Regions from separate parts of the Xanthomonas sp. NCPPB 901 genome, predicted to be linked through region 2. Evidence: riboswitches for the same ligand, from Rfam matches in the RefSeq annotation. Region 2 holds a riboswitch; the other holds the start of a gene.
The links. Region 2 has a riboswitch for glycine ahead of AC1PME_RS19255 (trimeric intracellular cation channel family protein). Riboswitches for the same ligand answer to the same signal wherever they lie in the genome.
Positions count from the first base shown of each region.

Region 1 (5,262 bases), 860 kb from region 2:
AGCCGTGGCAGGCCACGCTCAAGGAGCTGACCGGCAGCGAGCGCATCGACGCCGGCCCATTGCTGGAGTACTTCGCGCCGATGCAGGAGTGGCTCAAGCAGCAGAACCAGGGGCGGATGTGCGGGTGGGATCCCGCGGCGCAGGCGTCGGCGCAGGCCACCCCCGCTGCATCCGCGCCCACGCCAGCGCCGACGACGCCACCGCGCCAGCGCTAAGCAGCCACGCGCCCCACTACCGGATCAGTCGTCCGCCAGCCGCGCCCAGCGCTCGTGGTCGCGCCATACCCCGCCGATGCGCAGGTAGCGCGGCGAGTAGCCTTCACGGCGAAAGCCGGCACGCTGCGCCAGGGCCAGCGAGCGGGTGTTGTCCGGCTGGATGTTGGCTTCCACCCGGTGCAGGCCCAGCTCGGCGAAGGCGTAGCCCACGCACAGGCGCAGCGCATGCGTCATCAGCCCGCGGCCTTCGCAGCCGGCCATGGCGTGGTAGCCCAGGTAGGCGCTCTGGAAGCAGCCGCCGACCACCTGGCTGAAGGTGAACAGGCCGGCCAGCGCGCCGCTGCTGCGTTCGCGTGCCAGCAGCGCGATGTTGCTGCCGTCCAGGGTCTGCTTGTACCACGCCTCGAACCCGGGCACGTCGGTGAACGGATAGCTCCAGGGATGATGCAGGGCGACGCTGGCGCGGTGCGCCTGGATCAGCGCGACGCCGTCGCGGCGCCGCACCCGTGCCAGCGACACCGCCTCCTGCGCAGCCTGGCCGGCGCTCTGGCCCATGGTCTCAGGCCGGGGCCGCCGCGCCGCCGTCGTCGCGGCGCATGGCCTGGGCGTGGCGTGTCTTGAACTCCTCGAAGCTCAGGCCCTGCGCCTGCGCGTCGGCCTGCGCGGCATCCTTCAACGCGTCCGAGTACATCAGCCGCACCGGCGTACCGGCGCGCTCGTGCAGCTCTGCCGCCTGCATGATCAGCGACAGCACCTGCGCGGCGCTCTCGCTCTGCCCGGCGATACGTCCGTCCATGCCCAGCACCCACTCGCCGTCGCGGCGCACGATGCCGGCCAGCAGCGTGCGCTGCTGGTCGCGCAGTTCCGCATGCGGTTCGATGGGCGCGGCCGGTGCGACGCCCTCGGCGCGGTGACGCAGGCGCTCGGCCAGCTTCTTGCGCAGGTCGCGGCGCGGCTTGGACTGGATGGACATGCGGTTTCCTCAACGATGACCCGACGACGATAGCCCAACCGCGGCGCGGCTCACAGCGGGTCGGCCGGTTCCAGCCGCGGCACCTGCGCATCCGGCCGCGGCAAGCGCTTGCCGCTGCGCCGTTCCCAGCGCCAGAACCCCCAGCCGAGCAGGAAGAACCCGCCCGAGCCCAGCGCCAGGTGCAGGGCATGGCCGCTGAGCAGCGGCGACAGCACCCCGGCCACCAGCACGGTGACCATCAACTGGGTGAAGGCCTGCAGCGACGAGGCCAGCCCGCGCTGGCGCGGATACATGTCCAGCACCGCCAGCGCCAGGATCGGGAAGATCAGCGCCGTGCCCAGGCCGGCGAAGAAGATCGGCAGCACCGCCCACGGCAACGCGATGGCCGGGGCCAGCGCGGTGTAGGCGATGTTGCCGACCATCGACAGGCCGCAGCAGACGAAGCCGATGCGCACCTGCCGCATCGGCCCGAGCCGCCCGGCCATGCGCCCGGACAGGAACGCGCCCAGGGTCATGCCGCCGATGGTGGGCAGGAACAGCCAGGCGAAGTCGCGCTCGGTCTTGCCCAGCAGGTCGATCATGAACACCGGCGCCGAGGCGATGTACAGGAACACCCCGCCGAAATTGAACGCACCGGCCGCGGCCAGGCGCTGGAAGCGCGGATTGAGCGCGATGCCGACGTAGTCGCGCAGCAGCCTGCGCGGCGCCAGCGGCGTGCGCGCCTGCGGCGGATGCGTCTCCGGCATCCAGCGCAGGGTCGCCACCAGCAGCAGCGAGGAAAAGCCGACCAGGAACCAGAAGATCATCGGCCAGCCGCGGCCGCTGCCGAGGATCCAGCCGCCGATGATCGGCGCGATCGCCGGGGCGATGCCGAACAGCATCGAGACCTGGCTCATCAGCCGCTGCGCATCGTCGCCGTGGAACAGGTCGCGGATCACCGCGCGGCCGACGATCATGCCGACGCCGGCCGAGACGCCCTGCAGCGCGCGGAACGCCAGCAGGGTCGGCAGGTCGCGCGACAGCGCGCAGCCGGCCGAGGCCAGGATGAACACGATCAGCCCGGCGACGATCACCCGCCGCCGCCCCAGCGCGTCGGACAGCGGCCCATGCGCCAGGCCCATCAGCGCATAGGCCAGCAGGTACACGCTCACCGTCTGCTGGATCGCCACCGGATCGGCGTGCAGGCGCTGCGCCAGCTGCGGGAACGCCGGGAAGATGGTGTCGATGGAGAACGGGCCGAACATCGCCAGCCCGGCAAGCAGCAGGGCCATGCGGCGTGTGGACACGGATGGGAGCGTCATGGGGACATCGTCCTGAAAAACCGGCCGCGGCGGCCGCAGGACGGACGCACACGCGACGAGGCCGTCCGGCATGGACAGGCGCGAAAGGAAGGGAGTGCGGCCATGATACGCGCTGCAGCCGCCTGGGCACATCCGCCGCAGCTGCCCATTCAGCCTGGCGTCGGTGCCGGGGCTCCGCCGTGCGCGCCCCCGGCCACGCTATAATCGCCATGCAGCAAGGTGGGAGAAGCGGGGCGACCCGCTGCCGAAGGCGCAAACGCCCGTAATCGCTCAGGCCCGATACCACCCGCACCAAGACTCTGGAGAGACCGGTCAAACCCGGCGCCGAAGGGGCACGAAGCGCGGCGTCAGCCGCCGCTTCCAAACTCTCAGGCAAAAGGACAGAGGGGCATTGGGAGGACATGCGCTTCCCGTCGATCGTGCCCGCCGCCGCGGTCCGACGACGGCATTGCGCATGTCCCCGCCTCCTCGTGCCTTCCTCAGCCGGACGACTGCCATGTCTCACACCTCTTCGCTGCGCGACCTCGAACACCACTCGGCCTTCATCGAGCGCCACATCGGCCCGAACGACGCCGAGATCGCGCACATGCTGCGCACCGTCGGCCACGACTCGCTGGAGGCGATGACCGACGCCATCGTGCCCGGCAACATCAAGTCGCCGGCCGCGCTGGCGCTGCCCGACGCCATCACCGAGGAGGAGGCGCTGGCCAAGATCCGTGCCATCGCCGACAGGAACACCGTGTTCCGCAGCTTCATCGGCCAGGGTTACTACGGCACCCACACGCCCAAGGTGATCCTGCGCAACATCCTCGAGAACCCAGCCTGGTACACCGCCTATACGCCATACCAGGCGGAGATCTCGCAGGGCCGCATGGAGGCGCTGATCAACTTCCAGACCATGTGCGCCGACCTCACCGGCATGGAGATCGCCAACGCCTCGCTGCTGGACGAAGCCACTGCCGCGGCCGAGGCGATGACCCTGGCCAAGCGCTCGGCCAAGTCCAAGTCCGACACGTTCTTCGTGCACGACGCGGTGCACCCGCAGACCCTGGAACTGCTGCGCACCCGCGCCGAGCCGCTGGGCATCGTGCTGCGCGTGGGCACGCCGGAAGAAGCGCTGCAGGCCGAGTGCTTCGGCGTGCTGCTGCAGTATCCGGACAGCTTCGGCCACATCGGCGATCACAAGGCGCTGGCCGACGCGGTACATGCGCAAGGCGGCCTGGTCGCGGTGGCCACCGACCTGCTCGCGCTGACCCTGATCGCCGCGCCCGGCGAATGGGGCGCGGACATCGTGGTCGGCAACTCGCAGCGCTTCGGCGTGCCGTTCGGCTTCGGCGGCCCGCACGCCGCGTTCATGGCCTGCCGCGACGCCTACAAGCGCTCGATGCCGGGCCGCCTGATCGGCGTGTCGATCGACGCTGCCGGCAACCCCGCCTACCGCCTCACCCTGCAGACCCGCGAGCAGCACATCCGCCGCGAGAAGGCCACCTCCAACATCTGCACCGCGCAGGTGCTGCTGGCGGTGATGGCCTCGATGTACGCGGTGTACCACGGCCCCGAGGGCCTGGTCCGCATCGCCCGCCGCACCCACCGCCTGGCCGCGATCCTGGCCGCGGCGCTGCGCGGCGCCGGCGTCGCCGTCGGCGAACGCTTCTTCGACACCCTGCACGTCACCGGCGTGGACGCCGCGGCCATCCACGCCAAGGCGCGTGCGGCCGGCATCAACCTGCGCGCGATCGACAGCACCGCGCTGGGCATCAGCCTGGACGAAACCGCCACCCGCGCCGACGTGGTCGCGCTGGCGCAGCTGTTCGGCGCCCAGGCCGACATCGACGCGCTCGACGCCGCCACCGCCGACGCGCTGCCGCCGCAGCTGCTGCGGCACAGCGCGTTCCTGCAGCACCCGGTGTTCAACACCCACCACAGCGAGCACGAGCTGCTGCGCTACATGCGCGCGCTGGCCGACAAGGACCTGGCGATGGATCGCACCATGATCCCGCTGGGCAGCTGCACCATGAAGCTCAACGCCACCGCCGAGATGATCCCGGTGACCTGGCCGCAGTTCGGCGCGATCCATCCGCTGGCCCCGGCCGAGCAGAGCGTGGGCTACAAGCAGCTGATCGACGAACTGGAAGCGATGCTGGTGGAGTGCACCGGCTACGACGCGGTCAGCCTGCAGCCCAACTCCGGCGCGCAGGGCGAGTACGCCGGCCTGCTGGCGATCCGCGCCTACCACCGCGCCCGCGGCGAAGGCCACCGCGACATCTGCCTGATCCCCGAATCGGCGCACGGCACCAATCCGGCCTCGGCGCAGATGTGCGGCATGACCGTGGTGGTGACCAAGTGCGACAGCAACGGCAACGTCGACGTCGCCGACATCCGCGCCAAGGCCGAGAAGTATTCCGAGCGCCTGGCCGCGCTGATGATCACCTACCCGTCCACCCACGGCGTGTTCGAGGAAGACGTGGTGGCGATCTGCGAGGCGGTGCATGCGCACGGCGGCCAGGTCTACACCGACGGCGCCAACATGAACGCCCTGGTCGGCCTGGCCAAGCCCGGCAAGTGGGGCTCGGACGTGTCGCACCTGAACCTGCACAAGACCTTCTGCATCCCGCATGGCGGCGGCGGCCCCGGCGTCGGCCCGTGCGCGGTGAAGGCGCACCTGGCGCCGTACCTGCCCAAGACCCTGGGCGGCGACGGCGAGGTCGGCATGGTCAGCGCCGCCAGCTTCGGCAGCGCCTCGATCCTGCCGATCAGCTGGATGTACATCACC
Region 1 is NZ_CM161511.1:3,672,083-3,677,344, forward strand. Features, by position in the region: gene AC1PME_RS15415 (M2 family metallopeptidase) at 1-215, shown strand, start outside; gene AC1PME_RS15420 (GNAT family N-acetyltransferase) at 240-770, opposite strand; gene AC1PME_RS15425 (hypothetical protein) at 775-1,188, opposite strand; gene AC1PME_RS15430 (multidrug effflux MFS transporter) at 1,239-2,489, opposite strand; glycine riboswitch at 2,779-2,883, shown strand; gene gcvP (aminomethyl-transferring glycine dehydrogenase) at 2,986-5,262, shown strand, end outside.
Region 1: linked by a shared signal. The riboswitch ahead of gcvP (aminomethyl-transferring glycine dehydrogenase) and the one ahead of AC1PME_RS19255 (trimeric intracellular cation channel family protein) in region 2 are both predicted to bind glycine.

Region 2 (5,262 bases):
GCAGCTGCAGGACTATTTCGACCGCGCCCTGCATGCCAGCTACGGCAAGCACACCCCGCACCTGCTGACAGAGGCACTGTCCTGGCACCAGCGCTGGTTGGACACCGGCACGATGCACGCGGGCGGTTGATGCCCGGCGGTGGATCGCGGCACTGAGAGAGCGGCCGGATTGCCTGCACCACCCGCTGCTCAAGGAGCACGGCCAGACCGACGTCGCCGGCCTGCGCGCGCTCGACCACGTCCGGGGTGGCATTGACCTCGCCGCGGAGGCGGCTCGTGCTTGGGGCGTGCGGACAGCGAACAGCACACAGCCGGATGCTTGGTGGGGCGGTTGTAGGTTGTCGGGTCGTTCGAACGCATCGCGTTGGGACTGAAGTCCCTCCCACAATGAAGCCGCTTCATCCGACATCCGCGCGAATGTCGGGCGCCATTGTGGGAGCGGCTTCAGCCGCGACGCCTCTGCCCCGGGGTCGCGCTTGAAAGCGCGCCTACCCCTGCTGGCGACGGTTCTGCTCGAGGCTCACCGAGCAACTGCAGGACATCGCGTCGGGACTGAAGTCCCTCCCACAGTGAAGCCGCTTCATCCGACATCCGCGCGAATGTCAGGCACCGTTGTGGGAGCGGCTTCAGCCGCGACGCGTCTGCCCCCGGAGTCGCGCTTGAAAGCGCTCCTACCCCTGCTGGCGCTGGTTCTGCTGGAGGCTCGCCAAGCAACTGCAGGACATCGCGTCTGGACTGAAGTCCCTCCCACAATGCAGGCTTCCTGCCGTTCGGCATCTGCGCACATGTCCGGTGCCGTTGGCCGTTGTGGGAGCGGCTTCAGCCGCGACGGGCTTTACTGGTAACGCCTCTCGCGGCCGAAGCCGCTCCTACATGGCTTGTCGCTTGCAGGCTGTCGGCCGCGGGGACGGATTCCGGCGCGCCCAGGAACGCCAGTTTGCGGCCACGCGGCAATTGCTTGAGCGCGTACTCGGCACGCGAGGCGGCGGCACGATCGGGATAGGCGCGGCTGGCCAGCAGCCGCAGCGGCGGGTTGGCGCGGGTGTACTTGGCGCCGGTGCCGCGCAGGTGCGCCTGGAAGCGCGCCTGCAGGTCCGGGGTGATGCCGGCGTAGTAGCTGCCGTTGCGGCATTCGAGCAGGTACAGGAACCAGGGCGAGTCGGTGGCCATGGCCCCATTATCGACGCGGCGGCCGGCTTCGCCAGCAGCGGCAGTGTGCGGCTGCAGTGGCGGCGACCATCGCAGGCTGGCCGGAACGTATTGGCGCTTGCACCTGGCGCACCTCGGCAGGCGATCGCCGCTGCGTCCGCGCCCGTCATCCATCCGGGGCGGTGGCAAACCTGCTCCCGCGCCGCCGCGCTGAACCGGCCACAACAGGCCTTAACGCGCTGCGAACACCTTGCCAGCCGTTGCCACACACCGGCATACCAGGGCCACCGTGCAGGCGGATAACGACATCGCCGGCTCGCAGCCGTCGACACCGAAGCTCTCTCCCTTCGTATTCGGCGGCGCGGCCGGTTTTTTTTGCGTGTTCGGCCGCCAGGCGCGGCGTCATGGCCGGCGGCCGCTGGCTGGCGCGGCGCAGTCTCCGCCGTGTGCCTCGCCGCCTGCAGCGTTGTTGCAACCGCCGCGGGTACGCTGGCCAAGTCGCAGCGCCATCGCCCGGACCGGCGCGCCGATGCAGCGCGCGCAACGGGAGTCTCCAGCGGAGCGGCGGCGCCGGCTGCTAGAATCGGCACCGGATGCAGGAGAGAGGCGCCGATGCCGGCGCCCGCCGAAGGCGCAGGCTCCCATAATCGCTCAGGCCGGTGGCACGACACGCCGCCAACCATGTATCCGGTACGCCGATCTGGAGAGAGGTCTTCAATGACCCGCCGAAGGGGCACGTGGCCCGGCCACCGAACTCTCAGGCAAAAGGACAGCGGGAGCGGCAACGGAAATCCCCACGCCCGCGTGCTCGCGCCCGCGTGCGCGGCGCGTTTCCGTCCCCGCCTGCCGTGTCCGGAGCCTCCCCATGCTGCTCTCTCTGATCTACCTCGTCGCCATTTCCGCCGAAGCCATGACCGGCGCCTTGTCCGCCGGGCGCCGGCGCATGGACCTGTTCGGCGTGGCCATCATCGCCTGCGTCACCGCGCTCGGTGGCGGATCGCTGCGCGATATCGTCCTGGGACACTACCCGCTGGGCTGGGTGAAGCATCCGGAGTACCTGGGCTTCACCATCTGCGCGGCGCTGATCGCGACCTGGGTCGCGCGCTGGATGCATCACTTCCGCCGGACCTTCCTGGTGCTGGACGGGCTGGGCCTGATCGCGTTCACCCTGATCGGCTGCGCGGTGGCGCGCGATGCCGGGCACTCCGCGCCGATCGTGGTGATCGCGGGCATGTTGACCGGCGCCTTCGGCGGCGTGCTGCGCGATGTGCTGTGCAACGAAGTGCCGCTGATCTTCCAGAAGGAACTCTATGCGCTGATCACCCTGTTCACCGGCGCGGCCTGGCTGGGACTGCTGCGCGTGGGCGTATCGCTCAACGCCGCCACGCTGTGGTGCCTGGGCGGCGGTTTCCTGTTGCGCCTGCTGGCGATCCACTGCAAATGGGAAATGCCCAAGTTCGTGTACAGCGACGAAGCGCACTGAGCGCGCGCCGCGGCAGTGCGGGGTGCGCGCCCGGACCCGCGGCCCGGGCGCGCGCCGACCTCACGCCGCGTCGCTCAGGCAGCGCGCACGCCGCACCCGCACCGCCTGCGCCAGCCGCTCCAGCACCTGCACCGAGCTGTCCCAGTCGATGCAGCCGTCGGTGATGCTCTGGCCGTAGACCAGCGGCTGGCCGGCGACCAGGTCCTGGCGGCCGCCGCGCAGGTGGCTCTCGACCATCGCGCCGACGATGCGGGTCTGCCCGGCCTCGAGCTGACGGGCGATGTCCTCGATCACCTTGGGCTGGTTGTCCGGGTTCTTGCCGCTGTTGGCGTGGCTGGCGTCGACCATCAGCCGCGCCGGCAGGCCGGCCTTCTGCAGCACCTGCGCCGCCGCGGCCACGCTGTCGGCGTCGTAGTTGGGCTGGGTGCCGCCGCGCAGGATCACGTGGCAGTCGGGATTGCCGGCGGTGGCCGCGACCGCGGTCTGCCCGTCCTTGGTCACCGCCAGGAAATGGTGCGGATGCGAGGCCGCGCCGACCGCGTCGACCGCGATCTTGACGTCGCCGCTGGTGCCGTTCTTGAAGCCCACCGGGCACGACAGGCCCGATGCCAGCTCGCGGTGCACCTGGCTCTCGGTGGTGCGTGCGCCGATCGCGCCCCAGGCCACCAGGTCGGCGATGTACTGCGGCGAGATGATGTCGAGGAATTCCACGCCCGCGGGCAGGCCCAGGCGGTTGATGTCGCGCAGCAGGCCGCGCGCCAGGCGCAGGCCCTTGTTGATGTCGAAGCTGCCGTCGAGGTTGGGGTCGTTGATCAGGCCCTTCCAGCCGACCGTGGTGCGCGGCTTCTCGAAGTACACCCGCATCACGATCTCCAGCGCATCGCCGTAGGTCTCGCGCAGCGGGCGCAGGCGCTGCGCGTACTCCATCGCCGCGACCGGGTCGTGGATCGAGCAAGGGCCGATCACCACCGCCAGGCGGTCGTCGCGGCCGTGCAGGATCTCGTGCAGCGCCGCGCGCGAGGCGGCGACGGTCTGCGAGGCCTCCTCGTCGCAGGGCAGCAGCGCCAGCAACTGGGAGGGCGGGGTCAGCGGTTCGATCTTGCGGATGCGCAGATCGTCGGTATGCGGGGCCATGGGTGTCTCTCGTGGGGGCTTGGGTGGGGCCAGGGCCGGCGGCATGAAAAAAGCCGCCAGGTTCGCTGGCGGCTTTCGGGATTGCGGCTGAAGTGTCCTTCAGGGTGAACGCGATCCTTCCTCCGCCAGCGGCATCGGAAAACCGTAGTACCAAAAGTAAAAGCTGCGGCAGGAAGCGTTCATGGGACGTAGTGATAACACAGGGTTTGCGGCGGCGCCACAGTTGCATTGGCAACTTGTGGAGCCGGGAATGGGGAATCGGGAATGGGGAATCGGAAAAAGCAGCGCCACCGCTCCGCTTTCGATTCCCCAGTCCCGACTCCCGATTCCCCGCCCCTCAGAAATCCAGCACGTACTCCGCCGCCACCTCGCGCCCGATCGCGTCGTACAGGGTGGTGTTGTAGAACTGGTAGCCGTAGTAGCGCTCCTTGTTGTCGTAGCCGACGGTGTTGAGCACGTTGTTGATGTACAGGTTGACCTTCATCTTCGGGGCGATGCGGTAGCCGGCGGTGAGGTTCCAGTACAGCGCCGGGCCGACGCGGCCGAAGTAGCGGGTGGTGCTCTGGCCGAAGTGGCGGTTGCCGCTGTCGGTGACGCGGCAGGCGTCGGAGGGACTGGGCTGGTAGCCGTCGTCGAAACGGGTGCAGGTGCCCCAGTTCACCGCCTGGGTGGAGCCGAAGCGCTTGGCGTACACGGTCAGGTCCAGCGGGCCGCCGTTCTCCCAGTGCACGCTGCCGCGCAGCTTGCTGCGGATCTTCTGATCGCGCAGGTTCTTGTCGTCGTCGGTGCGGTAGGTCTGCTCGTGGTAGCCGATCAGGTTGTTGTAATCCAGCGCGATGCTGAAGTTGCCCCAGCGCGCGGTGTTGAGGCGGTACTTCAACGAGGCGTCGACGCCGGACACGTGCATCTGCGCGATGTTGATCGGCCCCTGCTCGATGCCGGTGACGCGGCCGGCGGCATCGCGCGACACGCGCGAAAGGATGCGCGCGCAGTACTCGGCACCGCCGGGATTGACCCATACGCCGCCGGCGGTGGTCAGGCCGGTGCGGCAGCCGGCTTCGGCGCTGAGCACCTCGTCGCGGTTGAGGTCCTTGATCATGTCCTGCAGCCGGATCCGGTAGTAGTCGGCGGTCAGCGACAGGCCCTCGGCGATGTCCCAGACGAAGCCGGCGGTGACCGAGCGGCCGTGCTCCGATTCCAGGTCAGGCGTGCCGCGGCGATTGACCTGCATCAGGTAGAACACGTCGCTGTTCTCGGCGCTGCAGCCGCCGGTGAGGTAGTAGCCCTTCTGGATGCAGCGGTACTGGTCGATCACGGTCTGCTCGGTGGAACTGGGTTCGCCGAGCACGTAGTGCATGTCCGGGGCGCGGAAACTGGTGGCGACGCTGCCGCGCAACAGCAGCGTGCTCAGCGGCCGCCACTCCAGGCCGGCGCTCCAGGTGGTGTCGCGCTGCGTGCCGATCGCCGCGCCCAGGTCGCTGCCGTAGGCGCGGTAG
Region 2 is NZ_CM161511.1:4,529,818-4,535,079, forward strand. Features, by position in the region: gene AC1PME_RS19245 (acetyl-CoA hydrolase/transferase family protein) at 1-130, shown strand, start outside; gene AC1PME_RS19250 (GIY-YIG nuclease family protein) at 820-1,170, opposite strand; glycine riboswitch at 1,736-1,827, shown strand; glycine riboswitch at 1,840-1,930, shown strand; gene AC1PME_RS19255 (trimeric intracellular cation channel family protein) at 2,015-2,632, shown strand; gene AC1PME_RS19260 (3-deoxy-7-phosphoheptulonate synthase) at 2,693-3,766, opposite strand; gene AC1PME_RS19265 (TonB-dependent receptor plug domain-containing protein) at 4,104-5,262, opposite strand, start outside.